DNA from 2 places in the Aeromonas bestiarum genome. Region 1 is predicted to be linked to the other one. Evidence: predicted binding sites of a transcription regulator. Region 1 holds the regulator's gene; the other holds the start of a gene.
The links. Region 1 encodes NrdR, which represses ribonucleotide reductase genes. Its sites were predicted from a motif close to CACNNTATANNGTG; they were not measured.
Positions count from the first base shown of each region.

Region 1 (16,037 bases):
GCCGAATGGATCGGCGGCGCGGCAGGCGGCCTCGAAATGAGGGAACCAGACCAGCAGATGAGTGTGCAGCAACTCTTCCTGCTCGCCGAGCCACAGCTCACGCTGATCGGCACTGGTGGCTTCGGCGGCGCGTATGATGAGATTGCCCATCAGATCCAGTTCGACTCCCAGATGATCGACCGGCTGCGGGTACTTGGCGCTGACGTCGATGGCGAGCCGTGCCAGCCGTTGCTGCATGCGCACCAGAGATGCGGCCGTCAGATGGGCGGATTCATAAGGCTGAACGGCCGGGTCGGCCAGAAACAGCGCCTTGAAATCGGCTGCCAGGGCTCGGGCCCGATCCGGGCGCACCAACAGACGGGCGATGGCCTCGTTGAGCTCGGCGACGGCCGGGCGCATGGGATCCAGCGTGGAGAGGCTCTTCAGGAAGCTTCGCACATCGTAGCTGTCGTATTCGGCGATCTGTTCATCGCTGAGCTCGGCGCTAAACAGGGTGGCAAACCACCAGTACAGTTCGGCCCGACGTTCGCTAGTGGCCAGAAATTCCTGCATTTTTCCTCCGTGGATGGCAAGCGGGAAACAGAGTGAGCCCGATTCTAACGGCTTTGGCAGAAAAGTTAACCCATAGGTGACAATTCACCGAACAGGCCAGCACAAACGCCGCCGGAGGCGACGTTTTCAGGGCATGTCGGCGACGACGTCAGGGCGTGGGGCGGGTCTCGAACTGCGGCAGTGCATCACAGATCTCGTGCCAGGGGGCCTTGGATCCAACGAAGATGTGGAAGCCGGGTCGCTGGGTCGGCGCCTCGTTGAGGATGCCGAGGCGCAGGTTCAGCTTGCCGCTGCTGCGCTTCTCGCTGAACAGGCTGGAGCCGCAGTGGCGGCAGAAGGCGAGGCTGGTCTCGGGGGATTTCTGAAAGCGGCTGATGGCCTCTTCACCACGGGTGACAGTGACCTTGTCACCGTCCAGTCCGCCGACCGGGGCGTAATCGGCACCGGAGAACTTGCGGCACTCGGAGCAGTGGCAGTTGCCCAGGTAGTCGAACCGGTCGGGCAGGCTCAGGGCCACGGCGCCACACAGGCAGCTGGCGGTCAATTGTTTCATCTTGCGGTTCCTTGGCTGATGATGATTCAGCGCTCTTCGCGGTAGAGCGCCTGCTTGCAACGGGTGCAGATATGCTGGCGCCGGAAGTCGGTCTGATGCAGCAGGCCGACATCCAGCTGCTCATGATGGCCGCAATGAATGCAGAAGATGATATCGCCATCGACGGCCTCCGGATGGGCGGCCAGATACTGCTCCCGGGTGGGCAAGGCCTCCCACTGGTGGGTAAAGGGGCTCTTGCGACTGCCGGTATAGTAGACCCAATAGAAAACAGCGAATACCGATATGATCAGAAAAAGCATCAGGTTATCCATCATGGCGTACTCCCGTATAGCGCTGGTGCAGAGAAGGAAGACAGAGGCGGAAGTGGGTCGGGAACATGGCATTGCAATGGGGCGGCCGGCGGCGGCTGGGCGGCTCAGTCAGGCGGTCGTCGCCACCAACCCAGGGTTGGCTGGTGTGCTGGCGGAGGGTGAGCGCCAGGGGAAGGTGCAGATCCAGATCCATCGGGAGCAGGGTGAGGGCCTTGCTCGGCATTGTTAGCCTCCATCTTGGCTGGGCAACCACTGTGCCACGCAAAGATGTTATCTGTTAGTAAACGCTATATCCATGATCCGGCTCTGGTTTTTGCTGTTTGTTGGCTGTGCTTGCGGCGGCTTGCTGCGCTGTGGAGGAGTGAACAGCAGGGAAGGAGGCATGGGAAAGAGGGCCTTGACCGGCACCCTCTCGGGAGACAGCTCACCTGGCGCTGGCTTGGATATTTGCGACACATTTTACATTTTTTAAACAAATTTTTGGGTGGTTGGACTGTCTCTTTGATCTCGCTCACGTTACAATGCCGCTGCCCACTTCACCTAACGCGCAAACGATTTTCAGGAGAGAAACGGATGTTGAAACGTGACATGACCATCGCAGGCTATGATCCCCAGCTGTGGCAGGCCATCACAGACGAGACCCGTCGTCAGGAAGAGCATATCGAGCTGATCGCGTCTGAGAACTACACCAGCCCCCGCGTCATGGAAGCCCAGGGCTCCCAGCTGACCAACAAGTACGCCGAAGGCTATCCGGCCAAGCGCTACTACGGTGGTTGCGAGTACGTCGACGTGGTCGAAACCCTGGCCATCGAGCGCGCCAAGGAACTGTTTGGTGCCACCTATGCCAACGTGCAGCCGCACTCCGGCTCCCAGGCCAACAGCGCCGTCTACATGGCCCTGCTGCAGCCGGGCGATACCGTGCTGGGCATGAACCTGGCCCACGGTGGTCACCTGACCCACGGCTCCCCGGTCAACTTCTCCGGCAAGCTGTACAACATCATTCCTTACGGTATCGATGAGTCCGGCAAGATTGACTATGACGAGATGGAACGTCTGGCGGTCGAGCACAAGCCGAAGATGATGATAGGTGGCTTCTCCGCCTACTCAGGCGTGGTTGACTGGGCGCGCATGCGCGAAATCGCCGACAAGATCGGTGCCTGGCTGTTCGTCGACATGGCGCACGTGGCCGGTCTGATTGCCGCTGGCGTCTACCCGAACCCGGTACCCCACGCCCACGTGGTCACCTCCACCACCCACAAGACCCTGGCTGGTCCCCGTGGTGGCCTGATCCTCTCCGCCGCCGATGACGAAGAGCTCTACAAGAAGCTGAACTCCGCCGTCTTCCCGGGCGGCCAGGGCGGCCCGCTGATGCACGTCATCGCCGGTAAAGCCGTGGCGTTCAAGGAAGCGCTTGAGCCCGAGTTCAAGACCTATCAGGCTCAGGTAGTGAAAAACGCCAAAGCCATGGCGGCCACCTTCATCGAGCGTGGTTACAAGATCGTCTCCGGCGGTACCGACAACCATCTCATGTTGGTTGATTTGATCGGCCGCGAGCTGACCGGTAAAGAGGCCGATGCCGCCCTTGGCAAGGCCAACATCACGGTCAACAAGAACTCGGTGCCGAACGACCCGCGCTCTCCCTTCGTCACCTCGGGTGTGCGGATCGGTACCCCGGCCATCACCCGCCGTGGTTTCAAGGAAGCCGAGTCCATTCAGCTGACCAACTGGATCTGCGACGTGCTGGACAACCATGACAACGATGCCGTGCTGGCCACAGTGCGCGAGCAGGTACTGGATATCTGCCGTCGTTTCCCGGTTTATGCCTGATACGCCAGAGACTCTGGTATAAAAACAATGCCACCCCAGGGTGGCATTGTTGTTTCTGCTCCGGCCTTGCCATAGGGCTGTACTCATTCGACCGACAGAGGAGACATCATGCCAAATCAGACCGGGCTCAGTGATGAGGAACTCATCTCTGCCATCCGCGCCCAGTATCACTTTCGCCCAAGCCCCGAGGGCCTGCTGGCCTGGGATGTGCGCCGTCTGGTGCGGCTGAGCCGCAGGCTGCCGGTGCAAGCTGTGCCGCTCTCGCAGATCGCGGAGCTCGATAGTGAGCACTGGTACGGGCATGGGAACATCCGGCCCACGGTGCGCAGCATAGTCGAGCACTGTCAGCTGATGCTGGCCGTCGACCTCGCCTATCCCATCATTCTGGACAGTGCTGGCAGGGTCATGGATGGCATGCACAGGGTGAGCAAGGCGCTGATGCAGGGCCACACCCATATCGATGCGGTGCAGTTCGAGCAAGACCCGGCGCCCGACCATGTGGACTGCGACCCCGACGCCTTGCCCTATGATGATTGAGCCTCTGGTCGATTGAGTGGCGCTATACGGGCATTTTTACACCGTTTTTAGCAGGAGAAAGCGTGATGAAGCGAGTGCTGGAGATCCGGAGCTATCGGCTCAAGGCCGGGAGCCGTGCGGCTTTTCATCGGCTGGTTACCGAGCAGAGCCTGCCCTTGCACCTTGCCTGGGGGATGGATGTGGTGAGCCATGGCCCCTCCTTGCATGATCCGGACGCCTATTTTCTGATGCGGGCCTACGATGACCTTGAGCATCTGAACCGCTCCCAGGCGGCATTCTATGGGACCGAGGCCTGGCAAACAGGCCCGAGAGAGGCCATCGTTGCGCTGATCGAGGGGGATGCAAATACTGTGCTCTGGTTGCCAGGCGAGGCCATAGAGGCGCTGCGCACTGGCTGAGACGGCCAAGGTGCAGCTGCGGTGACATATTGTTTTTCTGGGCTTTTACCGGCTTTGGATGGCCGTGCTACACTGGCCGACCAAGATCCTGACCCCGCGGGGCAGGTGCCTTTTCAGTTAACGCCGGAGGTCAGATGCATTGCCCTTTCTGTAGTGCCGTTGATACCAAGGTGATCGATTCCCGTCTGGTGGCAGAAGGCCATCAGGTGCGCCGCCGTCGTGAGTGTCTGCTCTGTCACGAGCGCTTCACTACCTTCGAGATGGCCGAGCTGGTGATGCCCCGCGTCATCAAGTCCAACGGCTCCCGTGAACCCTTCAACGAAGACAAGCTGCGTGCCGGCATACTGCGGGCACTGGAGAAGCGGCCGGTGAGCATGGAGGCCATCGAGAAGGGGGTCAATCACATCAAGTCCCGCCTGCGGGCCACAGGTGAGCGCGAAGTCGCCTCCCAGCTGGTGGGCAACCTGGTGATGGATGAGCTCAAGGGCCTGGACAAGGTCGCCTATATCCGCTTTGCCTCCGTCTATCGCAGCTTCGAAGACATTCGTGAATTTGGCGAAGAGATCGCCAAGCTGGAGAAGTAACGCTGTCGGGTGGGCAAGCTGATATCCGCTTCGTTTCCACCTATCGCGGCGTCGAAGAGATTCACCTTGTTTATGGCAAGAGGCGGCGAAGAGAGGGCGACGTTGGAGAAACAAGCTTCCCCAACGTCCGATCACGCTGCGCTAATCGAACCTGCAACGCCCATTTTCTCGCTTTGAACGGGAGCTCAGATGTTTAGTCAAGATGATTACCAATGGATGAGTCGGGCCCTCGAACTGGCCCGCCGCGGCCGCTATACCACGGCGCCCAACCCCTGCGTCGGTGCCGTGCTGGTGAAAGCCGGCGTTGTGGTCGGTGAGGGGTGGCACAAGCGTGCCGGCGAACCCCATGCCGAGGTCTATGCCCTGCATGCCGCCGGTGAACAGGCCCGTGGCGCCACCGCCTATGTGACCCTGGAGCCCTGTTCCCACTATGGCCGTACCCCGCCCTGCGCCGAGGCGCTGATCAAGGCCGGGGTGACCCGGGTGGTGGCCGCCATGGTCGATCCCAATCCAGAGGTGGGCGGACGCGGGCTGCGCATGTTGTCTGAGGCCGGCATCAAGACCGACTTCGGCCTGCTCAGCGCCGAGGCCGAGGCACTCAATCCGGGCTTCTTCAAGCGGATGCGCACCGCTTTCCCACAGGTGACGGTCAAGCTCGGCGCCAGCCTGGATGGCCGCACCGCCATGGCAAGCGGCGAGAGCCAGTGGATAACGGGTCCCCTGGCCCGTGCCGATGTGCAGCGACTGCGGGCCCGTCACGATGCCGTGCTCTCCAGCGCCGAAACCGTGCTGGCCGATGGTGCCTCGCTGACCGTACGCTGGGACGAGCTGCCCCCCTCGGTCAAGGCCAGCTACCCCAAAGAGACGTTGCGCCAGCCGCTGCGGGTCATAGTCGACTCGCAAAACCGGCTCACCCCGGACCTGCCGCTGTTCCAGAGCACAGGCCCTGTCTTGCTGGCCCGTCACAAGGCGACCGGCGACTGGCCGGCCTGGGTGCAGCAACTGGAGCTGCCGCTGCTGGATGGCAAGCTGGATCTGGTCAGTCTCTTCATGCTGCTGGCCAAGCAGCACATCAACTCGGTGCTGGTGGAGGCGGGGCCGCGGCTGTGTGGCGCCCTGTTGAACAAGGGGCTGGTGGATGAGCTGGTGCTCTACCAGGCACCCAGACTGATGGGGGATGAGGGGCGTGGTCTGTTCCATCTGCCCGAACTCACCCGGCTGTTCCAGGCACCCAAGCTCAACATCAAGGATGTGCGGCTGGTGGGGCAGGACATTCGCATCACGGCGAAAATAGCCTGATTTTTCAATGTTTATCTGGGGCCTGCCCGGCCCCGTCATCAGCAAGGTGATCTGCATGTTTACCGGAATTATCGAAGCTGTGGGCACCCTGGCCGAGCTGCGTCGGCAGGGTGAAGACATGGTTCTCACAGTCCAGGCCCCGACCCTGGATTTCAGTGACGTCAAACTGGGTGACTCCATCGCTACCAACGGTGTCTGCCTGACTGTGATTGGCCTTGGCGACCAGCGCTACAGCGCCGATGTGTCGCTGGAGACCCTGTCGTGCACCGGCTTTGCCACGGCCAAGGTGGGCGATCCCGTCAATCTGGAGAAGGCGCTGATGCCCAGCTCCCGCTTGGGCGGCCATCTGGTCTCCGGTCATGTGGACGGAGTGGGGGAGGTGAAGAGCAAGTCCAGCAGCGGCCGCGCCATCGAATACTGGATCAAGGCGCCAGGGTCGCTCTCCCGCTACATAGCGGAGAAGGGCTCGATCGCGGTGGACGGCATCAGCCTGACGGTCAACGCCGTGCAGGGGGACTTGTTCCGCCTGACCATAGTGCCCCACACGGCGCAGGAGACCACCATAGCGCGCTGGAAACCGGGCCATAGCGTGAATCTCGAGGTGGATCAGATAGCCCGCTATCTGGAGCGACTGATGCAAGGCAAGGCCCATGACAGCTCGTCATCGACCCTGACGCTGGAAAAGCTGACCCAGTCCGGCTTCCTGTAACGGCCGATGCCGCGGGAAAAACGCTTTTCTGTGATCCCGCTCCGATTGAAATGGGGCCTTGTGCCCCCATCTAGAGCAGAATAATCCTGTATCAAGTCGAGCCGGCAGGCTCAATCCCCGAAGCATGTTGATGGAGTAACCCATGGCGCTGAGCACAACCCAGGAAATCATTGCCGATATCAAGGCTGGCAAGATGGTGATCCTGATGGATGACGAAGACAGGGAGAACGAAGGGGACCTCATCATGGCCGCCTCCTGTGTCCGCCCGGAGGATATCAACTTCATGGCCCGCTATGGCCGTGGTCTCATCTGCCTGACCCTGACCCGGGATCGCTGCAAGCAACTGGCGTTGCCGCTGATGGTTGATCGCAACAATGCCCAGTTCTCCACCGCCTTCACCGTCACCATAGAAGCGGCCGAAGGGGTGACCACAGGCATCTCGGCTGCCGATCGCGCCGTCACGGTACAGGCGGCGGTGGCGCCCAATGCCAAGGCTGCCGATCTGGTGCAGCCGGGCCACATATTCCCGTTGATGGCGCAGGATGGCGGCGTGCTGACCCGTGCCGGTCACACCGAAGCGGGCTGCGATCTGGCCCGTCTTGCAGGCTACGAGGCGGCCTCCGTCATCGTCGAGATCCTCAACGAGGATGGCACCATGGCGCGCCGTCCTGACTTGGAGATCTTCGCCGAGCAGCACGGCATCAAGCTTGGCACCATCGCCGACCTTATCGAATACCGCAACCAGCACGAGACCACGGTCGAGAAGGTGGCCGAGTGCAAGCTGCCTACCGAATACGGCGAGTTCGACCTCATCACCTTCCGCGACACCATAGACAACCAGGTGCACTTTGCCCTGAAGAAAGGCGAAGTACAGGCCGAGCAGCCGACCCTGGTGCGGGTCCATCTGCACGACGTGCTGAGCGATCTGCTGTTGACCGACCGTCACGCCGCCCGCAGCTGGCCGTTGCCCAAGTCCATGGCCCGCATCGCTCAGGAAGGTGGCGTGCTGGTGATCCTGGGGGCCGAGGCCCACGGCGAGGAGCTGCTGGCCCGGGTCAAGGGCTTTGAAGCTGCCGACAAGGGGCTGCAACCGGAAGGGGCCAAGTGGCAGGGCACCTCGCGCCGGGTCGGCGTGGGCTCCCAGATCCTCAAGACGCTGGGGGTCGGCAAGATGCGGCTGTTGAGCTCGCCGAAGAAATACCACGCCCTCGGCGGTTTCGGCCTGGAAGTGGTGGAATACGTCGGCGAATAAGCGCGTCGTCCGAATGACATTGAGATCATGGCCGCCCGTTGCGGCCATGGTTTTTGTCGTGGGTCTGTTGTGCTAGAATGTGCGCACTTTTGACTCCGGCCCCTTTTGATTGCACAGATACAGGATTTCCAATGAAGGTTATCGAAGGAAATATCGCCGCTCCTGAGGCGCGCGTTGCTATTGTCGTTGCCCGTTTCAACAGCTTCATCAACGAAAGCCTGGTGGACGGTGCTGTGGACGTGCTGAAGCGTCAAGGCCAGATCCAGGACAGCAATCTGACCCTGGTGCGCGTGCCGGGCGCCGTCGAAATCCCCCTGGCAGCCAAAAAGCTGGCCAAGAGTGGTCAATACGACGCCATAGTCGCGCTGGGCACCGTCATCCGTGGTGGCACCTACCACTTCGAGCTGGTGGCGAGCGAGAACGGCAAGGGCCTGGCCCAGGTAATGATGGAATATGAAATTCCGGTTGCCTTCGGCGTACTGACCACAGAAAACATTGAACAAGCCATCGAGCGCGCCGGTACCAAGGCGGGTAACAAGGGTGCAGAGGCTGCACTGAGCGCGCTCGAAATGATCAACGTCCTGAAACAGCTGGACGTGTAACGAGGAGAAGTACATTGAAACCGTCCGAGCGCCGTAAAGCCCGCCATTGCGCCACCCAGGCCATCTACCAGTGGCAGATGACCAGGGCCAACGTGGGCGACATCGAAGAGCAGTTCAAGATAGATCAGGACACCAAGGGTGTGGACCTGAACTATTTCCGCGATCTGCTGTTCGGGGTAGCCCTCCACTGCAACGAGCTGGACAAGGTGTTTTCCCCTTTCCTCTCCCGTCCGCTGGAAGAAGTGGACATGGTGGACAAGGCGATCCTGCGTCTGGCGACCTATGAGCTGACCCGTCGTGATGATGTGCCGCCGCGTGTGGTGATCAACGAAGCGATCGAGTTGGCCAAGGCCTTTGCTGCCGATGACAGCCACAAGTTTGTCAACGGTGTACTGGACAAGGTGATCAAGACGCTGGCCAAGCGTTGATCCTGCTGTCCGTCAGCATTAAGAGAGGAGCCAGCCTAACCGCTGGCTTTTTACTGTATGGGTGAATTTGAGCTGATTGATAAGTACTTCAAGGTCCCCCACGCCCGCAAGGACGTGGTGATGGGCCCTGGAGATGACTGCGCCCTGTTGACCCTGCCGGCCGATACTCAGCTGGCGGTGAGCACGGATACCCTGGTGAGCGGCGTCCACTTCTTCCCCGACATGGATCCGGTGGATCTCGGCTACAAGGCACTGGCGGTCAATCTGTCCGACCTTGCCGCCATGGGCGCCGAGCCGCGCTGGGTGTCGCTGGCACTGACGCTGCCGGCCATCAACGAACCCTGGGTCGCCGGCTTTGCCGAAGGCTTTCTCGAACTGGCCGAATACTACAACGTGGCGCTGGTGGGTGGGGACATGACCCGCGGCCCGCTCTCCATCACAGTCTCGGTGAAGGGATCCGTCCCCGCCGGTCGCGCCCTGATGCGCAGCGGTGCCAAGGCCGGCGACGGCATCTATGTCACCGGCACCCTGGGGGATGCCGCCCTGGCGCTCTCCCATCTGCTCGGCAAGCGCAGCCTCAACGAGAACCAGCTGGCCGCCGTGCTGCCACGGCTCGATCATCCCCATCCCCGCATTCTGGCAGGGCAGGCCCTGCGCGGGCTGGCGAGCAGTGCGCTGGATCTCTCCGACGGGCTTTCCTCGGATCTCGGCCATATCCTCAAGGCCTCCGGGGTGCGGGCCCAGATCGATCTCGGCCTGCTGCCCCTCTCGCCCGTGCTGCAGGATGCGGTGCCCGAGCAGGATGCCTGGCAGCTGGCGCTGGCCGGTGGCGATGACTACGAGCTCTGTTTCACGGTGCCGGAGGAGTATCGCGGCGCGCTGGATACGGCGCTGGCCAACTGTGGCGTCAAGTTCACCCGCATCGGCCGCATCGTAGCGGGCGAGGTGGGCATCGACTACCTGAGAGGCGAGCAAGTGGTTGAACTGCAACTGAAAGGGTGGGATCACTTCGCATGAGCTTGTTCAGGATAAAGCCCGAGCTGACACGACTGAACCTGAAGCACCCGCTGCACTTGCTGGCGGTGGGGTTTGGCTCCGGTCTCTCCCCCAGGGCGCCGGGCACCATGGGGACGCTGGTCGCCATTCCGCTCTATCTGCTGGTGAGCGGTCTGCCGACGCCCTGGTTCATCGCCCTGCTGGCGGTGGGGTTCGTGGCGGGCATTCGTATCTGCCAGAGTGCCACCGATGCCATCGGCATGCCGGATCACGGTGCCATCGTCTGGGACGAGGTGATAGGTTTTGGCGTGACCATGATAGCGGCGCCAGCCGGTTGGCAGTGGGTGCTGGCCGGCTTCGTGCTGTTCCGGCTGTTCGATGTGTTCAAGCCCTGGCCCATCTCCTGGTTCGATCGCCGCATTCACGGCGGACTCGGCATCATGCTGGACGATCTCATCGCCGGCCTGTTCGCCCTGTTTTGTATGCAATTGCTGGCATACTGGCTGGGGTGAATCTCCCCGCAAGGGGGATCGCCAGCCTGGCATCCCCCTATATAGCTCTGTTTAGTTTTCATTCATCGGCATATGCTGCCGTTAAAAAATCATTTCACATAAATATTCACTACTCATTCGAAGCTTAATGCTATTGTACCAATAGTGATTATTCCCGCCTGTTGCGTCTTTGTTGAAAGTAAAAGCACTAAAAAATCTTGATGGTGGTCATATAGTCTAGTTATGTGACACAAGTCATCATTTATGACTGCTGCAATGGCCACTGACTGAGCAAAGTATTGCGAAATTGTATAACCCGATCATTTACACTCGCGGTCAAACCGTCTAAGTTACTCGCGGGTTATTCCAAAAAAATGCAAAAAACCCGCCCGGATCGCTGGTTTCGCTGCCTCATGGATTGAGCGTTTATTACTCAGAAAAGCACTCAAGATCAGTACTCAAGGCACAACTGGCATCTGCGGCCGATTTACGGACGAATTATTTGGGACGGATGTCCCCCGCAGAGGTAAACATGTCCTTGCTCGAAGTGAAAAACTTGCGGATCGAGTACCCCTCCCGCTATGGGGTGCTGGCCGCGGTCAAAGATCTCTCTTTGTGTGTCGAAAAAGGGGAGATCGTCGGTGTGGTGGGCGAATCTGGCGCCGGTAAATCCACCATAGGCAATGCCGTCATCGATCTGCTGAGCCCGCCGGGCCGCATCGCCCGTGGTGACATCTATCTCAACGGCGAACTCATCTCCGGCAAGAGCCAGAACGAGATGCGGGCCATCCGTGGTTCCCGCATCGGTTTCATCTTCCAGGATCCCATGACCTCCCTCAATCCGCTGTTCACCGTTGAACAGCAACTGATGGAGACCATACTGGCCAATACCAAGCTCTCTCGCGATGCCGCCTTTGCCAAGGCGCTCGAGCTGATGGGCGCGGTCGGGATCCCGCAGCCCGAGCTGCGTATCAAGCAGTATCCGCACCAGTTTTCCGGCGGCATGCGCCAGCGGGTGGTCATCGCCATCGCGTTGTCGTGCGATCCCGAGCTCATCATCGCCGATGAGCCGACCACGGCCCTCGACGTCTCCATTCAGGATCAGATCCTCCAGCTCATCCGCAACCTCTGCAAAGAGCGCCAGGTGGGCTGCATGCTGGTGACCCACGACATGGGTGTGGTCTCCAACGTCACCGACAAGGTGGCGGTCATGTATCGCGGCGATCTGGTGGAGTTCGGTACCACCGAACAGGTGCTGGGTCGCCCCACTCACCCTTATACCCGCAGTCTCATCTCGGCTGTGCCCCGCTCGGACGTCAAGCTGGTGCGCTTCCCGCTGGTCTCCTATATCGAGGATGCCAGTGCGCCGGATACCAATATCGATCTCAAGACCCACTGGCTCGGCCAGAGTCAGGATGAGCGCACCTACGAGGGGGCCCTGCTGCGGGTGGAGAACGTGGATCTGAGGTTCGTCACCAAGGACTCCATCTTCCCGAGCCGCCGCCAGTATGTGCGCGCCTGCAACAACATCAGCTTCGAGATCTTCGAAGGGGAAACCTTCGGTCTGGTGGGGGAGTCGGGTTCCGGCAAATCCACCATAGCCCGTGCCATCACAGGCCTCTATCCGCCCGATACCGGCAAGATCTTCTTCGAGGGGATCGATCTGACGGCTCTGAAAGGGGAGCACGAGCGCCGTCCGCTGCGCCGCCAGATGCAGATGGTGTTCCAGAACCCTTACTCCTCGATGAACCCGCGCATGAAGGTGCGTGACATCATCGCCGAGCCCATCCGCTTCCATAAGCTGGCAGGCAGCGAGAGCCAGATCGAGGGCATCGTCAACGATCTGCTCGATCACGTGGGGCTCGGCCGCGGTGCCGGGGTCAAGTATCCCCACGAGTTCTCCGGCGGTCAGCGTCAGCGCATCTCCATCGCCCGTGCCCTGGCGACCCGGCCGCGCTTCCTCATCTGCGACGAGCCTACCTCGGCGCTGGATGTCTCGGTACAGGCTCAGATCCTCAACCTGCTCAAGGATCTGCAGCAGGAGCTCGGGCTAACCATGCTGTTCATCAGTCACGATCTGCCGGTGATCCGCCAGATGTGTGATCGCATCGGCGTGATGCAGCACGGTCATCTGGTGGAAGTGGCCGAGACCGAAAAACTGTTTACCAATGCCGAGCATGAGTACAGCCGCAAGCTGATCTCGCTGATGCCGGAGTTCAAGGGAATGTCCCGCGAGGGGCTGGAAATCGCAAGCTAGGAAAGAGCCGGCTCGCCGGTCTGCTTGTCACAAAAAGTGTCAATAAAAAGCCAAAAGCATGGAGAAAGACATGAAGAAAGGATTATCCAAGATTGCCATGGCGCTGTTCGCCGCGGGTCTCGCGTTTAACGTCTCTGCCGCCGACATCACAGTGGCCGTTGCCTCCGACGCCACCTCGCTGGATCCGCAGGAGCAGCTCTCCGGTCAGACCCTGGAGATGTCTCACCTGGTGTTCGATCCCCTGATGCGTTACACCCAGGATCTGAAGTTCGAGCCGCGTCTGGCCGAGAAGTTTGAACGTATCGACGACAAGACGGTGCGTTTCCACCTGCGCAAGGGCGTCAAGTTCCACTCCGGCAATGATTTCACCGCCGATGACGTGGTGTGGACCGTCAACCGCCTGAAGGCCTCTCCCGACTTCAAGGCCATCTTCGACCCCATCGCCGAAGTGAAGAAGGTCGATGATCTGACCGTCGATCTGATCACCGCCAAGCCGTTCCCGCTGGTGCTGCAGACCGTCACCTATATCTTCCCGATGGACTCCAAGTTCTACACCGGCAAGGATGAAACCGGTAAAGACAAGGCCGAGATCGTCAAGAACGGCAGCTCCTATGCCTCCACCCATGTTTCCGGTACAGGTCCGTTCAGCGTCAAGTTCCGCGAGCAGGGCGTCAAGCTGGAATACGTGCGCAACGCCAACTACTGGGACAAGGCTTCCAAGGGCAACGTTCAGAACCTGACCGTGGTACCGATCAAGGAAGACGCCACCCGTGTGGCCGCCCTGCTGGGCGGTGACGTGGACATGATCTACCCGGTTGCTCCGAACGATCTGGAGCGCGTGAAGAATGGCAAGGATTCCCAACTGGTGACCCTGTCCGGTACCCGCGCCATCATCATAGAGCTGAACCAGAACACCAACCCGGCTCTGAAAGACAAGCGCGTGCGTCAGGCGATCAACCTGGCCATCAACGAAGTCGGCATAGTCGACAAGATCAACAAAGGCTTCGGCACCCCGGCCGGCCAGCTGAGCCCGAAAGGCTATGCCGGTCACAACGAGGCGCTCAAGCCCCAGTATGATCTGGCCAAGGCCAAGCAGCTGATGAAGGAAGCCGGTTTCGAGCAGGGCTTCAAGATGAGCTTCATCTCCCCGGCTGCCCGCTACGTCAACGACGTCAAGATTGCCCAGGCTGTCTCCGCCATGCTGTCCAAGATCAACATCAAGGTCGATCTGAAGACCATGCCGGTGGCCCAGTACTGGCCCGAGTTTGACAAGTGTGCGGCAGACATGCAGCTGATCGGCTGGCACTCAGACACCGAAGACAGTGCGAACTTCTTCGAGTTCCTGACCTTCACCAAGGATGCCAAGACCGGCATGGGTCAGTACAACTGCGGCGGTTATGCCAACGCAGAGGCTGACAAGCTGGTCGAGCAGGCCAACGCCGAAACCGATCCGGCCAAGCGTGCCGCCATCCTGCAGAAGGTGGAAGCCATGCTGATCGACGACGCCGCCTATGTGCCGTTGCACTGGGAAGACCTGGCCTATGGCGCCAAGAAAAACGTCGACATCAAGCCAGTGGTCAACGTGATGAACTTCCCTTACCTGGGTGACCTGGTGGTCAACAAGTAAGCAGGGTCGTAAAGAAGGACCTGGCGGGGGCAGCCATGGGCGCCCCCGCCATTAACAGAAGCCTGTGCCAAGACACAGGCCACGTAGAAGGACAAGCATGTTTACATTCCTGCTGAAACGGTTCTATCAGGCCGTGATAGTGATGTTCGTCATCAGCCTGGTCGCCTTCTCCATCCAGGACAACCTGGGGGATCCGCTGCGCGAGCTGGTGGGACAATCCGTCTCCGAGTCCGTGCGCCATGAGTTGCGCGAAAAGATGGGCCTTAACGATCCCTTTTTGGTGAAATACAGCCGCTTCTTGCAAAATGCAGTGCAAGGGGATCTGGGCACCTCCTACTTCTTCAAGCGACCCGCTCTCGAGGTGATACTCGACAAGCTGGTGGCTACCCTTGAGCTGGTCTTTGCCGCTGCACTGATCATCGTCGCCGTCTCCATTCCGCTGGGGGTTTACTCGGCGATAAGGCCACGCAGCTTCCTGACCAAGCTCATCATGGCGGTGAGCAGCATCGGCATCTCGATCCCTGTCTTCCTGACGGCGATCATGCTGATGTATCTGTTCTCCATCCAGCTCGGCTGGCTGCCGGCCTATGGCCGTGGCGAGACCCTTAACCTGCTGGGCTGGGAGTCGGGCTTCTTCACCTGGGATGGCATCAAGCACCTGATCCTGCCCGCGGTGTCGCTCTCCTCCATCATGCTGCCGCTGTTCATCCGGCTGGTGCGCTCCGAGATGCTGGAGCAGCTCTCTTCCGAATACGTCAAGTTCGCCCGTGCCAAGGGACTGGACAACAACAAGGTCTACTACCAGCACGCTCTGAAGAACACCATGCTGCCGGTCATTACCGTCGGTGGCGTGCAGATCGGCACCATGGTTGCCTACACCATCTTGACCGAGAGCGTGTTCCAGTGGCCGGGGACGGGTTTCCTGTTCCTCGAGGCGATCCACAGGGTTGATACCCCGCTGATCACCGCCTACGTCATCTTCGTCGGCCTGATCTTCGTGGTGACCAATACCTTGGTCGACCTGCTCTACGGGTTCATCAACCCGACCGTCAACCTGACTGCCAAGGGGTAACAGATGACTGACGCTGTGACTGTGAGCCGCTGTTTGACATGGCGCAACCACGCGGGTCTTGCCATCAACCCGGCTATCTACCTGGCTACGAAGGGGTAAGCATGAGTAACGCAGTAACTGCAAGCCCAAGCCGTTGGGCACGTTTTAAAAATTCCGATATCGTCTACTACTTCCTGCGCGATAAAGTCGCCATGTTCAGCTTCGCCGTGTTCGTGGTGTTCGTGCTGGCCGCGCTGCTGGCACCCTGGCTGGCGCCGCACAACGTCTACGATCAGACCAGCTTCGATCTGATGGATGCCGAGCTGCCGCCCTCCTGGCTGGAAGGGGGCGAGGAGCGCTTCTGGCTCGGCACCGACAACCAGGGCCGCGACATCTGGAGCACCATCCTCTATGGTGCCCGCATCTCGTTGACCATAGGGCTGTTTGCGGTGGGGCTGCAACTGGTGCTCGGCATCGTCATTGGCCTTATCGCCGGTTACTTCGGTGGCCGCATCGACAACCTGCTGATGCGCTTCGCCGATGTGCAGCTGTCGTTCTCCACC
Region 1 is NZ_CP064746.1:959,509-975,545, forward strand. It holds gene torD (molecular chaperone TorD) at 1-552, opposite strand, end outside; gene IU367_RS04705 (GFA family protein) at 701-1,105, opposite strand; gene IU367_RS04710 (hypothetical protein) at 1,132-1,419, opposite strand; gene IU367_RS04715 (hypothetical protein) at 1,409-1,639, opposite strand; gene glyA (serine hydroxymethyltransferase) at 1,990-3,243, shown strand; gene IU367_RS04725 (hypothetical protein) at 3,352-3,780, shown strand; gene IU367_RS04730 (NIPSNAP family protein) at 3,846-4,178, shown strand; gene nrdR (transcriptional regulator NrdR) at 4,313-4,762, shown strand; gene ribD (bifunctional diaminohydroxyphosphoribosylaminopyrimidine deaminase/5-amino-6-(5-phosphoribosylamino)uracil reductase RibD) at 4,952-6,061, shown strand; gene IU367_RS04745 (riboflavin synthase) at 6,117-6,770, shown strand; gene ribBA (bifunctional 3,4-dihydroxy-2-butanone-4-phosphate synthase/GTP cyclohydrolase II) at 6,913-8,022, shown strand; gene ribH (6,7-dimethyl-8-ribityllumazine synthase) at 8,154-8,624, shown strand; gene nusB (transcription antitermination factor NusB) at 8,639-9,052, shown strand; gene thiL (thiamine-phosphate kinase) at 9,110-10,069, shown strand; gene IU367_RS04770 (phosphatidylglycerophosphatase A family protein) at 10,066-10,560, shown strand; gene IU367_RS04775 (ABC transporter ATP-binding protein) at 11,072-12,796, shown strand; gene IU367_RS04780 (ABC transporter substrate-binding protein) at 12,867-14,423, shown strand; gene IU367_RS04785 (ABC transporter permease) at 14,521-15,495, shown strand; gene IU367_RS04790 (ABC transporter permease) at 15,597-16,037, shown strand, end outside.

Region 2 (16,037 bases), 1.3 Mb from region 1:
TTTGCGACCGGCCGGCTCTGTGGTGCCGAGCTGTTGGAGAAAAGTACGACCTTGGCCGATCTGCATGGCTTGTTTGCCGATCCTGTTGCTGACGCTGAGGTTGACTCGCAAACTGTGCTCTATCGAGTGGTCATGTTGCCCGGCAGTGGCGTGGAGGGGGATCTCAACATGGGTGTCACCCATCTCGAGGCTGGCAGGATAGGGAGCGAGTTTTTCATGACCCGTGGTCATATGCATGCCCGGGCCGAACAGGCGGAGTACTACTTCGGGTTGTGCGGGACGGGCATGCTGCTGTTGCAGGATATGGCTGGCGTCTGTCGGCTTGAGCAGGTTTTTCCTGGCAGTGTCCACCATATCTCGGGTCACGTGGCCCACCGGCTCATCAATACAGGCGAGACTCGGCTCTCTGCGTTGGCGGTCTGGCCCACCATCGCCGGCCACGACTACAAGCTGATGGCAGAGCGGGGGTTTGGCTTGAGGATCCTTACGGGGGAGGATGGCGCACCCCAGGTAGTGGACTCCTCAATGAAATAGCAATCAGCCCGGCGGGGTTGTAAGTGGCCCCGTTAGCGGCTGCCGCAGGATTGGCGCACCACCAGGGCGGGGGGCAAGATAATGCTCTTGGCCGGTTCATCATTGCCGGCAATGCGCTCTAGCAGCAGCTCACCCGCCTTGCGGCCAATCTCTCGCGCCGCCACTGACACCGTCGTCAGGGCGGGTTCTACCAGCGCGGTTTCCGGAATATCGTCAAATCCCACCAGTGCAAAATCCTGGCCGATCCGTCGTTCCTGCTTGCGCAAGGCCAACATGGCGCCGAGTGCCACTATGTCTTGATAACAGACGGCGGCGGTGACCTCAGGATACTGCTCCAGCAGCGTCGTCATCGCGAGAGTGCCTTCCACCCGGCTGGCGCCGCAGCTGATGATCCACTCCGGTCTTGCTGTTATGCCGTGCTCGAGCAACTTGCTCATGTAGCCGCCGAGACGCTGGGCGCGACTGATGGAGGTGGTTGCCCCCCCAATAAACGCTATGTGGCGGTGGCCGAGGCGGATCAGATGTTCGGTTGCCAGCTGGCAACCCAGAAAGTTGTCGGTGCCCACGAAGTCGATCGCCACATCCGGCACGGGCCGCACCACCAGAATGGTGGGCATGTGGCGGCGTTGCAGGCTCTCAAAAAAGCTGTGCGGGGTAGGCTGGGCTGCGCAGATCACCATGCCTGCGGCGCTGTTGCGTTGTAGCGAGTCCATGAATTGTTGTTGTCTTGCCGCTGACTCCTCGCTGTTGGCAAGAAACAGCATCAGATCGTGATGCTCCATCTCCCGGCTCAGGCCCGCTGTCATCTCCGCATAGAAGGGGTTGGTGATGTCGTGCAGCAGCAGGCCTACCTGGTTGCTGCTCTTGTTGCGCAGATTGGCGGCGGTCTGGTTGTAGACGTAGCCGAGTTCATCGATCGCCTTGAGTACCCGCTGACGGGTATGTTCCGAAATTCGCCCCTTGTTGCGCAGGGTCATGGAGACGGTGGCGGTAGATACCCCTAGATGGCGGGCAATATCGGCAACGGTCACATTGCTCATGAGGTGTCTCCTGTCATGGTAATGGCAGTAAAGATATATCGATTAACCTTTGTGATTGATTTGACATTAATAAAAATGATACATAGATCACAAATAACCCGACAAGTGGTGAGCGAATAGTCGATTGTTTGAGGTTAATCTTGTTTATCAGGTTGGGGTTAATAGGTTAATCGATTTATCTTTCTTGCAGATATCAGCGAGAGAGCAGACCAATGATCCATTCGAGTTATGTTTCCAATTACGACAAGTATCCCGAGATTGCAGTCGCCGGATATGAAGATGCCGCCTGTGAGGGGTGGGATGCCATCGTCCGGCGGTTACAGATCACGCTGGCCGAACAAGCCAACAGAAAAGTGGTACTGGTTATTGACTGTTATCACGGGGTTGATCAGAGAGAATTGCGCGCGTTTTTGCTGGAGCAACTCGGGGAACTGACCCTGATCGATACGGAGCAGGCCCGTTGGCCAGAGCCCCGGATCCTCGAGATGCTGGATCGCTTCATCACCGACGACAGGGTGTTCGGGGTGGTGGCTCCCCACAAGATGCTAGAATTTTTTGATCCCGCCGCCCTTGCCCGTTTACAGGCAGAGACAAGCGCCATCCAGCAAGGACTGGTGGTGGTGATGGGCAGTGGAGCCTCGCTGGTCGCAGAGGGGGATGTGCGTGTCTACGCCGACCTGGCCCGTTGGGAGATCCAGCAGCGTCTGCGCCGCAAAGAGATTGGCAACTGGGGCGCTGACAACGAGGAAGAGGACATTCTTCGCCGTTACAAGCGCGCCTTCTTCATCGAGTGGCGGGTATTTGATCGTCACAAGCTGGCGCAACTGCCGACGATCGACTTCTTGCTCGACACCAATGTCAAGGGCAAGCCGACACTGGTGACGGGAGATGCTCTGCATGCCGCACTGCATCAGGCCGCCCGCCAACCGTTTCGGGTAGTTCCCTTCTTTGACCCCGGTGTCTGGGGTGGGCAGTGGATGAAACAGGTGTGTGATCTCGACCCTGCGCCAGCCAATTACGCCTGGTGCTTTGACTGCGTGCCTGAGGAGAACAGCCTCTATCTGCGCTTTGGTTCGGTCCGGGTCGAGATCCCTTCGCAAAATCTGGTGCTGTGCGAGCCCGGGTCGCTGCTGGGCGAGCGGGTACACGCCCGCTTTGGTGCCGAGTTCCCCATCCGCTTCGATTTTCTCGATACGGTGAAGGGGCAACCCCTCAGCCTGCAGGTGCACCCGCTGACCGAATACATACAGCAGGAGTTCGGTATGCACTACACCCAGGATGAGAGCTACTACATGCTCGACGCGGCGCCCGATTCCTGCGTCTATCTCGGTACCCGCAACGGCATCGACCCGAAAGATATGCTGGCGGATCTCGCTGCTGCCCAGCGCGGTGAGAAGTCCTTCGATGACGAGCGCTTTATCAACCGCTTCCCGGCCCGCAAGCACGACCACTTTCTGATCCCGGCCGGTACCGTCCACTGCTCAGGGGAGGGTGCCATGGTGCTTGAGATCAGCGCCACCCCTTTCATCTTCACCTTCAAGTTGTGGGACTGGGGCCGGGTCGGGCTCGATGGCATCCCGCGCCCTATCCATCTCGAGCACGGCAGCAAGGTGATCCAGTGGAATCGCGATGCTGACTGGACCCGCAAAAACCTGGTCAATCGCATCGAGTTGATTGCAGAGGGCAAGGGCTGGCGTGAGGAGCGCACCGGTCTGCACGAGCGGGAATTCATTGAAACTCGTCGCCACTGGTTCAGCGTGCCGGTAGAGCATGATACCGGCGGTACAGTGCAGGTGCTCAACCTAGTGGAAGGTCTGGAAGCCACGGTGGAGAGCCCGGACAACGCCTTCGCCCCGTTCGTGGTGCACTACGCCGAAACCTTTATCGTTCCGGCATCGGTGGGCCGTTACCGCATCCGTCCGAGTGGCGCGAGCGAAGGACGGACCATCGCCACCATCAAAGCCTATGTGAGGGGGTAACCGAGATGCTGAGGATCCTTATCGCAACCCATGGTTCATTGGCGCCGGCCCTGCTGGCCAGCGCCAGCATGGTCTACGGCGAGATGCCTGCCGTAGCGACCGTTTCTCTCACCGAAGAAGGAGGCATCGAGGCCTTTCGTGCCGAGTTTGAGCAGACCCTGCGCCAACACGGCGCAGGGTCTGCCGGGGTACTGGTGCTGTGCGACATGGAGTGTGGCACCCCCTACAACGTGGCGTGCCGCTTCGCATTCGACCCCGAATGGCCACAGCCGGTTGCCATCGTGACCGGCGTCAATTTTCCCATGCTGCTGATGAGCGCCGACTGGCTGGCGGCAACGGATGTGCATGAGGCTGCCCGCCAGCTACTGGCACAGGCACTGGAATCCATGGTGATCGCCGCGCCTGCGGCGACCCATCAGCACGATGACAACTTCTAGGAGAGCATGATGGCCATTTCATTTATACGGATTGATGACCGGGTGATTCACGGTCAACTGGTTACCCGCTGGGCCAGGGAGTTGCCCTGCGATGGCATAGTGGCGATCGATGATGAGGTGGCGGCCGACCCGTTGCTCTCTCAGGTGATGACGGGTGCCGTATCGGACACTAGGGTGTGGCTGTTCGATGTGGCGACCGCCATTGCCAAGTTGCCCAAGGTGATTGCCAGCGACAAGCGCTACTTCGTGATTGGCAAATCGCCGGTCACTCTGCAGCGGCTCTGCGCCGCCGGGATCTCCCTTGATAATCTCAACGGCAAAATCAACGTCGGCCCCATGAGTGCCAGAGAGCAGACCACGACCATAGGGCCCAATCAATCGGTGACCGCGCAGGAGATAGCCGCCTTTGATTACCTAGCAAGCCTGGGCTATGAGATCGATTTTCGACTGGTGCCGGATGCCAGTCACTACAGCTGGGCGGATGCCCAGAAAAAGCTGAAATAAGGGGAGGCCATCATGTTTTTTGAAGCAACACTCATCGGGATACTCTGTTATCTCGGTGCCCTCAGCAGCCCCTGGCTGCTGGGCTTGACCGGTGGTTGGTATACCATTACCCGCCCGCTGGTATCCGGCATGCTGGTCGGCGCCATTCTGGGGGACATGCAGACTGGGATCCTGATCGGGGTGGCGGTGCAGGCCGTCTATATCGCCATGGTGACGCCGGGTGGCTCCATGCCGGCGGATCTCAATTTCGTCGCCTTTCCGGCCATAGCGCTGGGCATCATGTCTGGCAAGGAGCCTTCGGTTGCCGTGGCCATTGCCGCTACGATTGGCATCGCCGGTACCATCCTCTTCAACTTCATGATGGTTTTCAACTCCTACTGGAACCACAGGGCCGATGTGGCGCTTGAGCAGGGAGATGAACAGGGGGTTTACCTCAACAGCGCCATCTTCCCTCAGGCCAGCAACTTTGTGCTGCGTTTCGTACCGACGTTCATCGCCGTCTATTTCGGCAACCAGTATATCGAAGGGTTCATGAATAGCCTGCCGGAGCTGGTTATCCGCACCATGACGGTGGTGGGTGGCATTCTGCCTGCGGTCGGCATTGCCATCCTGCTCAAGCAGATTATCAAGCAGAACAGCATGCTGATCTACTTCCTGGTCGGCTTTGTCGGCATCGTTTTTCTCAAGCTCAATATGGTGGGGCTGGTGATGATTGGGGCCCTGCTGGCGCTGATTCACTACAGCTACAAACCCGAACCCAGGCAAGCGGTGGCCGCCCGCGGTGCCGTGCCTGCCGATGACGAGGATGAATTCTGATGAACACAGAGCTGCAATCAGGGGAGCCGGCGGCCAAGCAACCGGTCATGCTTACCTCACGGGATCTGCGCGCCTGCTGGCGTTCGTGGATGATGTACAACCTCTCGTCAATGAGCTTTGAGCGACTCGAATCGTTCGGTTTTTGTCTCGGCATGATGCCGGCGCTGAAGAAGCTCTATCCCGGCAAAGCCGAGCGAATGGAAGCGATGAAGCGTCATGCCTCCTTCTACAATACCGAGCCCCAGATCGGCGCCATTATCAACGGGCTGGCGGTCGGGCTTGAAGAGAAGAAGGCCAATGGTGAGAAGATCGACGGTGAGACCATCAATACCCTCAAGGTGGGTTTGATGGGCCCCATCGCTGGCATAGGTGATTCCATGATCCCCGGTATGCTGGTGCCCATTTTGCTCAGTATCGGCATGGCGCTGGCGGCAGGGGGGAGTGTGCTGGGGCCGCTGTTTTATATCATCAGCTTCAACGCCATCGCCATTACCGGCTCCTACATGTTGTTTATGAAGGGCTACAAGCTTGGCACTGGATCGGTGGAATCACTGGTGAGTGCCGAGTCGGCCAAGCTGCGCGAAGCGCTCTCCCTGCTCGGCGTCTTCGTGATGGGTGGAGTGGCGGCCAGTTATGTCAATCTCTCAACCGGACTCGATTTCGTCACCTCGGATGGAGTCAATATCCAGGTGCAGGCCATGCTGGATGGCATCTTCCCCAAACTGATGCCGCTGCTGGTGGTGCTAGGTACCTGGTATCTGATGGCCAAGCGCAACGTATCTCCGGTCAAGGCGATGCTCGGGCTACTGGTGCTGGCTTTTGTCGGTGTCGCCATCGGGCTGTTTTGAAGGGGTAAGGATCATTTGCTCAACAATGGGAGAGCCTGGCTCTCCCCTTTTATGGCTGTTGCGAGGGGGAGTTTATGCATATCGAGATGATTAAGGCGGCGCAGCGCTGTCATCGCTGGCTGGTGTCCGAGGCGCTGCCTCATTGGGGATCGCAGGGCTTTGACCGCGAACGCAGGGTGTTTGCCGAGGGATTGGACAGTGCTGGCCAGCCTTTATGGCAGCCGACCCGTTTTCGGGTACAAAGCCGCCAGATCTATGTGTTCAGTCATGCCACTCTGCTCGGTTGGTATGACGGGCGCACCCTTGCCGAGCGATCTGCGCGGGTCGGTATGGGCCACTTTGACGATGGGGCAGGGCACGGCGTTTTTTCCATTAACCGGGACGATTCGATTGCTGATGCGTCAGTCTGCAGCTATGAATACGCGTTTGCCCTGCTGGCCGAATGCTGGCTCTATCGTCTGAGTGGCGATCAAATCTGGCAGCAACAGGCTGAGTCGCGCTATCAGGCCATCGAGCAACTCTTTGCTGACCCGCAGCACGGCGGATTTCACTCCAGTTGGCCACCCAGTGCGCCACGCAGTCAAAATCCCCATATGCATCTGTTCGAGGCGTTGCTGGTGGCGGCTGAGAGCTTTGATGATGTGATATGGCAGCAGCGGGCAAACGGGTTATATCGGTTGTTTTGTCAACGTTTTCTGGAGCCAGGGTTATTGCGCGAGTTTTTCGACGAGGCGCTGCTGGCGCGCCATCCAGACTCCCGTCTAATCGACCCGGGTCATCACTACGAGTGGTGCTGGTTGCTGGCGCGCTACCGGACGCTTGCCTGCAGATGGGAAAATCGGCCAACCAGCGCCGAGATTGACGAGGCGATCGGGATATTGACCCGCTTTGCCATCCGCCATGGTCACGGGCAAACCGGGCTGGTGCTCGATGAACTGACCGATGATGGGCAACCCCATCGCGACACCAGCCGGCTTTGGTGCCAGACCGAGCACTTGAAAGCACTATTGGCGGCCTATGAGCCGAGAGGCGATGCCAACACAGCCCGCCAGATTGAGGCGTCGGTCGGGCGTATCTTCCATTATTACCTGTCGCCAGCTCAGCCCGGACAGTGGATTGATCAAGTGGATAGCGAGGGGAAACCGCTGACCTCCTATGCACCAGCCAGCACCCTTTATCATCTGTTTGTGGCGTTTAGCGAACTGGCTCGGGTCGCGGGGGTAGGTAACAGAGAATAGGATGGTGCATGGGGGGTTAGAAATCCCAGCCGGCCTGCGCTTGCTCACTGGCCTGGATGGCTTCTTGCGCCTTGCGACGGGCGGCGTCGACCCGGGCCTTGCGGTTGCGGCACAGGCGCATCACCTCCTGCTGCTCGGCGGGGGTCATGGTGAGCCAGTTGAAGCGCTCATCCCTATTGCGCAGGCAGCCCTTGCAGTAGCCCTTGTTGTTCACTTCGCATACCCCTATGCAGGGGCTCTGCAGCGGGAAGATCTCGAGCTGTTCCATCCATGGCCTCTCACACCTTGTTACCTTGTTATAACCCAGAAGATCCCCTTTGGAGAAATCCACTGCCAAGGGGCTGATGGCGTTTGCTTTCCCCCTGCAAATTTGGCATCTTCCCCGCCAAGCATGAGGCTTGGTGTTATATGAGGACATATGAATAAACACGCGTACTGGCTGACCGCCGCAGTGCTGGGGCTGGCCGGTTGTGCGGGCAACTCTGATCAAGCACAGGTGCCCAAGAAGAAACCCGAGGCCAGATGTTTTCTCAACTGCGAGGTGCCGGAAAATCTGGGCAAGCAGTATCTGGACGGCCCCCTGCCGGATGATCTGGTACGGGTAGAACGCGTCAACAGTCGCCAGCGCGCCGACTACAGCAAGTTCGGTCCCCAGAGCCGACTGGTGCTGGAGCGCTCCGGCAAGATGACCCGCCGCTATGGCGAGCTCTATCGCCAGCTCTCCCGCTGGGTCGCCAATGGCGGCAACCCGGCCCAGATCACCCGGTACGGCATCAGCCTGGCCCAGCTGGGCGGTGCCGATCGCATGGGCAACGTGCTGTTTACCGGTTACTACTCGCCGGTACTGGAGGTGCGTCATCGCCCGGATGCCAAGTACAAGTACCCCATCTATGCCATGCCCAAGTGCGGTGGCCGCTGCCCGAGCCGGGCCGAGATCCATCAGGGGGCGCTGGCCAACCGGGGGCTGGAGCTGGGTTACAGCAAATCCCTCATCGACAACTTCCTGATGGACGTACAGGGCTCGGGCTTTGTCCACTACGGGGATGACGATCGGCTGCAATACCTGGGTTACAGCGGCAAGAACGGTCACGGCTACGTGAGTATCGGCCGTGTGCTGATCGATCGCGGCGAAGTGCCCAAGGAGCAGATGTCCATGAAGGCCATCAAGGATTGGGCCAACAGCAAACCGGAGGAGAGCGTCAAGGAGCTGGTGGAGCAGAATCCCTCCTATGTCTTCTTCGAGCGTCGCCCCACCAATGACGTGATCGGCGCCGCCGGCATTCCGTTGCTGCCGCTGGCGGCCGTGGCGGCAGACAAGACACTGCTGCCGATGGGCACCCCCATCCTGGCGGAAGTGCCCCTGCTCGACAAGGCGGGCAACTGGACCGGCAAACACCAGCTGCGGCTCTTGATAGCGCTGGATGTGGGGGGCGCCGTGAAGAAGGGACACCTGGATCTCTACCATGGCATGGGTGAGAAGGCTGGCGTGGCCGCCGGTCACTACAAGCACTTTGGTCGGGTCTGGAAGCTGGGCCTGCACCAGGGACCGACCGCAGCGCCCTGGCTTTGAAGTCAATCAAGGGGCTCTGACGGGTCAGGGCCCCAAGCCAGAGACGAGCGATAAAAAGACGAGCGATAAAAAAGCCGCCGGAGCAATCCGGCGGCTTTTTGTTTGGCGAAGTGTGTGGTGCTTGCTGCGTCAGCCTTTCTTGATGTCCAGCCGGATGGCACCGACCGGTTTGCAGCAGCAGGGCAGGCATTCGCCTGGGGAGACGAATGCCAGCGGCACATTGGGGTAGTGCACAGAGCCTGCCAGCAAGGGCGTGCGGCAGGCGCCGCAATAACCGCTGCGGCACTGGAACTCCAGATGATGGCCGTGGCGCTCCAGGGTCTCCAACAGGCTCTCGCCGGGATGGGCGAGCAGGGCGCCGTCGCGGGTATGCACCAGCGGCGCCTGTGGGGCCTCCTGCCGTGTTGCAGGCTGCGGGGCAGGGGCCTGCATCTTGACGGTGTCACTCACCGCGCGACGTCACCGAGGCCATCAGGGTAAACCTCATCACAGCTCGAAATCACCCAAGTCATCGGCGTGCACTTCACTGTCGATCTGGCCGACCAGGTAGGAGCTCACTTCCACTTCCTGGGGGGCGACCTGCACGTTGTCGGACGACAGCCAGGTGTTGATCCAGGGAATCGGGTTTTGCTTGGCCCCGGCAAAGGCTGGCTGCAGACCGACCGCATTCATGCGCAGGTTGGTGATGTACTCCACGTACTGGCAGAGGATGTCCTTGTTCAGGCCTATCATGGAGCCGTCCTGGAACAGGTACTCGGCCCACTCCTTCTCCTGAATGGCGGCTTCCTTGAAGATCTCGAAGCAGGCCTGCTCGCACTCGGCGGCAATCTCGGCCATCTCGGGGTCGTCCTGGCCGGTGCGCATCAGGTTCAGCATATGCTGGGTGCCAGTCAGGTGCAGCGCTTCGTCGCGGGCGATCATCTTGATGATCTTGGCGTTGCCTTCCATCAGCTCGCGCTCGGCGAAGGCGAAGGAGCAGGCGAAGCTGACGTAGAAGCGGATCGCCTCCAGCGCATTGACGCTCATCAGGCACAGGTAGAGCTTCTTCTTCAGCTCGCGCAGTGTGATGGTGCGCATCTGTCCGGCGACGCTGTGGGTCCCTTCACCGTGCAGGTTGTAGAGCGCGGTCGCTTCAATCAGGTCATCGTAGAAGCAGCTGATGGAGCCGGCGCGCTTCAAGATCTGCTCGTTGGTCACGATATCGTCGAACACCTGGGCCGGGGTGTTGACGATATTGCGAATGATGTGGGTGTAGGAGCGAGAGTGGATGGTCTCCGAGAAGGCCCAGGTCTCGATCCAGGTTTCCAGCTCCGGAATGGAGACCAGCGGCAGCAGCGCCACGTTCGGGCTGCGGCCCTGGATGGAATCCAGCAGGGTCTGGTACTTCAGGTTGGAGATGAAGATGTGCTGCTCGTGGGGCGGCAGCGCCTGATAGTCGATGCGGTCGTGGGAGACATCCACCTCTTCCGGGCGCCAGAAGAAGGAGAGCTGTTTCTCGATCAGCCGTTCAAAGACTTCGTGTTTTTGTTGATCATAACGGGCCACATTGACCGATTGGCCAAAAAACATCGGCTCTTTGAGCTGGTCGTTTTGGGTTTGGCAGAAAGTTGAATAGGCCATGGTTACCAGAATGTATTGAATGGATAAAACAGGAGAGCGGGAGCTTGTCGCTCCCGCCCGGTTAATCAGATCTTGCAGGCGCCACCGGCACAACCGTCATCCAGCATATCGGCTTGTGCGTCATCCGCACCATCACGGGTGTTGTGATAGTAGAGGGTCTTGAGGCCGTATTTGTAAGCGGTCAGCAGATCCTTGAGCAGCTGCTTCATCGGTACCTTGTTGCCTTCGAAACGGGCGGGGTCGTAGTTGGTGTTGGCGGAGATCGCCTGATCCACAAACTTCTGCATGATACCGACCAGCTGCAGATAGCCATCGACGCTCGGTTGCTTCCAGAGCAGTTCGTATTGATCTTTCAGGCGATGATACTCGGGCACCACCTGTTTGAGAATGCCGTCCTTGGAGGCCTTGACCGACACCAGGCCGCGCGGCGGCTCTATGCCGTTGGTGGCGTTGGAGATCTGGCTGGAGGTCTCGCTCGGCATCAGGGCGGTCAGGGTGGAGTTGCGCAGACCCACAGTCTTTATCTCTTCACGCAAGGTTTCCCAGTCCAGGTGCAGCGGCTCGTTGCACAGGTTGTCGAGATCCTTTTTATAGGTATCGATGGGCAGAATGCCCTGGGCATAGGTGGTCTCGTTGAAGGCCGGGCAGGGGCCGAACTCGCGGGCCAGCTGCACGGAGGCCTTCAGCAGGTAGAACTGGATCGCCTCGAAGGTGCGGTGGGTCAGCGCCAGACCGGAACCGTCGGAGTAACGGGCGCCGTTCTTGGCCAGGTAGTAGGCGTAGTTGATGACGCCTATCCCCAGGGTGCGACGGTTCATGCTGCCTTTCTGGGCGGCCTTGAGCGGGTAGTCCTGATAGTCGAGCAGGGCATCCAGAGCGCGCACGGCGAGATCCGCCATCTCTTCCAGATCTTCCAGCTTCTCGATGGCACCCAGGTTGAAGGCAGACAGGGTGCACAGGGCAATCTCGCCCTCTTCGTCATCCACGTTGTTGAGCGGCTTGGTGGGCAGCGCGATTTCGAGGCAGAGGTTGGACTGGCGTACCGGCGCCACGCTCGGATCGAACGGGCTGTGGGTGTTGCAGTGATCCACGTTCTGGATGTAGATGCGACCGGTGCCGGCGCGCTCCTGCATCATCAGGGAGAAGAGATCGACTGCCTTGAGGGTCTTCTTGCGAATGGCCGGATCCTGCTCGTACTTGACGTAGAGCTGCTCGAACTTGTCCTGATCCGCGAAGAAGGCGTCGTACAGGCCGGGGGCATCGGACGGGGAGAACAGGGTGATGTCGCCGCCCTTGATCAGGCGCTGGTACATCAGCTTGTTGATCTGCACGCCGTAGTCCATGTGACGGACCCGGTTCTCTTCCACGCCGCGGTTGTTTTTCAGGACCAGCAGGCTCTCCACTTCTGTGTGCCACAGCGGGTAGAACAGGGTGGCCGCACCGCCGCGCACGCCGCCCTGGGAGCAGCACTTGACCGCGGTCTGGAAGTACTTGTAGAAGGGGATGCAGCCGGTGTGGAAGGCTTCACCGCCACGAATGGGGCTGCCCAGACCACGGATGCGCCCGGCGTTGATGCCTATGCCGGCGCGCTGGGAGACGTAGCGCACGATGGCGCTGGCGGTGGCATTGATGGAATCCAGGCTGTCATCGCACTCGATCAGCACGCAGGAGCTGAACTGGCGGGTCGGGGTGCGCACGCCGCTCATGATGGGCGTCGGCAGGGAGATCTTGAAGGTCGAGACCGCATCGTAGAAACGCTTGATGTAGTCCAGACGGGTATCTTTCGGATACTTGGAGAAGAGGCAGGCCGCCACCAGGATATAGAGGAACTGCGGGCTCTCGTAGATCTCGCCGGTGACGCGGTTCTGCACCAGGTATTTGCCTTCCAGCTGCTTGACTGCGGCGTAGGAGAAGTCCATGTCACGCCAGTGATCCAGGTGCTCGTTGAGTTCCTCGAATTCGGCCTGGGTGTAGTCGGTCAGCAGGTGCTTGTCGTACTTGCCCATGTCTACCAGACGGGCGACGTGCTGGTAAAGGTGGGGCGGCTCGAACTGGCCGTAGGCTTTCTTGCGCAGGTGGAAGATGGCCAAACGGGCGGCCATGTACTGGTAATCCGGGCTTTGCTCGGAGATCAGGTCAGCAGCGGCCTTGATGACGGTTTCGTGGATATCGGCGGTACGGATGCCGTCATAGAACTGGATGTGGGACTTGAGTTCCACCTGGGAGACAGACACGTTGTCGAGTCCCTCGGCGGCCCAATCCAGCACGCGGTGAATTTTATCCAGATCGATGGGTTCTTTGTGGCCGTTACGCTTCGTCACAAACAAGTTCATTGGCTGATGACCTTTAGTTGATTCCCGAAAAACCATCGCACGGCCTTGACCTCCTGGCCGTGATCGGCTGCGGGAGGTGGGGACGTATTGTGCGATGAATCACAAGATATAGTGTTATTTTAAGTTCGAGCTACAAGATAGTGAGGTCTACCCGGCTTTGCAATCTGTGGATAAGGCATTAGCTGTGGATAAATTGTGGGTGTCGCGACCCAGGTTAGTGGATGCTCACAGTGAGTGGGTTTTCATGCGTCCGATCCGGTAAATGCAAGTCTGATGATCGAACATGGAAAATTTAAATAACTTTTTTTGCTTGCGAAAATGGGGTGTTTTTACTAGCAAATTCAGTCTGGTTATCCCTTGTGCAGCAAGGGTCAAAAGGTGTCCTGTCCCAGTGTGTTAGCGGTTGTCAAACGGCAAAAACGGGAGATCACTCCTGATCTCCCATCGCATCCTGGCGTACCCACGAACATCCATATGTTGGTGTTCATATGGGCACCGTTTGGCAACAAAGCTGCCTTTATGATCCATCAATGCCTGTGACCCGGTGGATCATGGGGTCAGGCTACCTCGTAACGCAGCCAGTGGTGCAGAGCCTGCACGGTATCGAAGTGCAGATCCGCGCCCCAGTCGGCGGGATCCTCGTCATCGCTCAGATAACCCCAACCCGCGACGGCAGTGCGCATGCCCGCATTGCGGCCGGCCTCTATGTCACGCACGTGATCCCCCACGTAGAGGCAATGGGCGGCGTCGACGCCCAGTTGCTCGCAGGCAAAGTACATGGGGGCAGGGTCTGGCTTGCGCACCGGCAGGGTATCGGCACTGACGGTGACGCCGCAACTGGCAAGCTCGGGCAGGGCCGCCAGCAACGGCTCGGTCAGAAAGCCGGGCTTGTTGGTGACTATGCCCCAGGGCAGGGCCCGTTCGTCCAGCCACTCGATGAGATCCACCATGCCCTCATAGGGGCGGGTGCCGACGCACAGGTGGGCGGCGTAGAAGTCGAGCAGGGCGGTGCGCAGGCGCGTGGCACCCAGCTCCTCGAGCAACTCATCGCCAAGTCCGGCTCTGAGCAGCCCGAGCGCGCCATGGGAGGTGGTCTGGCGGATGATGGCCTCGGAGAGCGGGGCAAAGCCTTCGCTCACCAGCACATGGTTGACGGCGGCACCCAGATCGGGAGCCGTGTCGAGCAATGTGCCGTCGAGATCGAACAGCACGCAGCGCAGCGGCACAGGGTGAGAGTCGCTCATCAGCCTTGCTCCGGGCGGATGAACTCCACCATGTAGTTGACGTCGACGTTCTTGCCGAGCTTGAACTGGCCGGTCAGCGGCGAATAGTGCACGCCGCTCATGTCCCGCACCAGCAGGCCCGCCGCTTCACCCATGCGACACAGTTCGGCTGGGGTGATGAACTTCTTGTGATCATGGGTACCCTTGGGGACCATCTTCATCAGGTATTCGGCCCCCAGGATCATCATCAGGTAGGCTTTCGGGTTGCGGTTGATGGTGGAGACGAACACTCGTCCGCCCGGGCGCACCAGGGTGGCGATGGCGCGCAGCACAGAAGCCGGATCCGGCACATGCTCCAGCATTTCCATGCAGGTGACCACGTCATACTGGCTAGGGGCCTGGCCGGCGTGCTCCTCTGCCGTCATCTGCTGGTACTGGAGCTCCACCCCCTGCTCGAGGGCGTGCAGGCGGGCGACGCCGAGGGGCTCCTTGCCCATGTCGATGCCGGTGACGTGGGCACCGCGCCGGGCCATGCTCTCGGAGAGAATGCCGCCCCCGCAGCCGATGTCGAGGATGTGCTTGCCAAACAGGCCGCCGCTCTTGTCGGTGATCCAGTCAAGGCGCACCGGATTGATTTGATGCAGTGGCTTGAATTCGCCCTCCATGTCCCACCAGCGGGAGGCGATGGCTTCAAATTTGGCGATTTCTGTCAGATCGACATTGGCATCACTATTCATGTTTTGATGATCCTGTGGCAGGGCGCGCAGGTAGCAAGACTTGGGCGCAATCTATTGTCCTGGCGGGCATTATAACGGACACACTTTGTCACACCAGCCCGACTTGTTACCCGGATTTGTGGCTTAAGGTATTTGGCTCAGTGTGTTACCATGGCGCGCTGTTTAAGCCAAAGAACAACTAATTAGGGATTAAGGCTTTCTATGAGCGATCTGGCCAGAGAGATCACGCCGATCAACATCGAAGAAGAGCTCAAGAGTTCCTATCTTGATTACGCCATGAGCGTGATCGTAGGACGAGCTCTGCCGGATGTGCGTGATGGCTTGAAACCGGTTCACCGCCGCGTTCTGTTTGCTATGAACGAGTTGGGGAACGACTGGAACAAGCCCTATAAAAAATCGGCCCGTGTGGTCGGTGACGTAATTGGTAAATACCACCCGCACGGCGACAGTGCCGTGTATGACACCATTGTCCGCTTGGCGCAGGATTTCTCCATGCGCTACATGCTGGTCGACGGTCAGGGCAACTTCGGTTCGGTCGACGGCGACAGCGCCGCCGCCATGCGTTACACCGAAGTGCGGATGGCCCGCATCTCCCACGAGCTGCTGGCCGATCTGGACAAAGAGACAGTGGACTGGGTACCGAACTACGACGGTACCGAGATGATCCCGGCTGTCATGCCCACCAAGGTGCCCAACCTGCTGGTCAACGGCTCATCCGGTATCGCGGTGGGCATGGCGACCAACATTCCTCCTCACAACCTCACCGAGATAGTCAACGGCTGTCTGGCGCTGATCGAAAATAGCGATCTCACCATCGATGAGTTGATGACCTATATCACAGGGCCTGATTTCCCCACTGGCGCCATCATCAACGGTCGCGCCGGCATAGTGCAGGCTTACCGCACCGGTCGTGGCTCCGTCTACGTGCGCGCCAAGGCCGAAGTGGAAGTGGACGACAAGACGGGTCGCGAGACCATCCTGGTTCACGAGCTGCCTTATCAGGTGAACAAGGCGCGGCTGATCGAGAAGATCGCCGAGCTGGTCAAAGAGAAGAAAGTCGAGGGCATCAGTGCCCTGCGCGATGAGTCCGACAAGGACGGCATGCGCATCGTTATCGAGATCAAACGTGGCGAGTCTGGCGAGATTGTGCTGAACAAT
Region 2 is NZ_CP064746.1:2,226,364-2,242,400, forward strand. It holds gene IU367_RS10340 (glucose-6-phosphate isomerase family protein) at 1-534, shown strand, start outside; gene IU367_RS10345 (LacI family DNA-binding transcriptional regulator) at 567-1,574, opposite strand; gene IU367_RS10350 (class I mannose-6-phosphate isomerase) at 1,787-3,553, shown strand; gene IU367_RS10355 (PTS sugar transporter subunit IIA) at 3,559-3,990, shown strand; gene IU367_RS10360 (PTS sugar transporter subunit IIB) at 4,000-4,494, shown strand; gene IU367_RS10365 (PTS mannose/fructose/sorbose/N-acetylgalactosamine transporter subunit IIC) at 4,507-5,310, shown strand; gene IU367_RS10370 (PTS system mannose/fructose/sorbose family transporter subunit IID) at 5,310-6,158, shown strand; gene IU367_RS10375 (AGE family epimerase/isomerase) at 6,233-7,396, shown strand; gene IU367_RS10380 (DUF1289 domain-containing protein) at 7,413-7,664, opposite strand; gene mltA (murein transglycosylase A) at 7,815-8,966, shown strand; gene yfaE (class I ribonucleotide reductase maintenance protein YfaE) at 9,096-9,398, opposite strand; gene nrdB (class Ia ribonucleoside-diphosphate reductase subunit beta) at 9,453-10,586, opposite strand; gene nrdA (class 1a ribonucleoside-diphosphate reductase subunit alpha) at 10,652-12,919, opposite strand; gene IU367_RS10405 (HAD family hydrolase) at 13,477-14,163, opposite strand; gene ubiG (bifunctional 2-polyprenyl-6-hydroxyphenol methylase/3-demethylubiquinol 3-O-methyltransferase UbiG) at 14,163-14,879, opposite strand; gene gyrA (DNA topoisomerase (ATP-hydrolyzing) subunit A) at 15,081-16,037, shown strand, end outside.
Region 2: the regulator NrdR is predicted to act here: its motif matches at 13,020-13,033, upstream of nrdA (class 1a ribonucleoside-diphosphate reductase subunit alpha).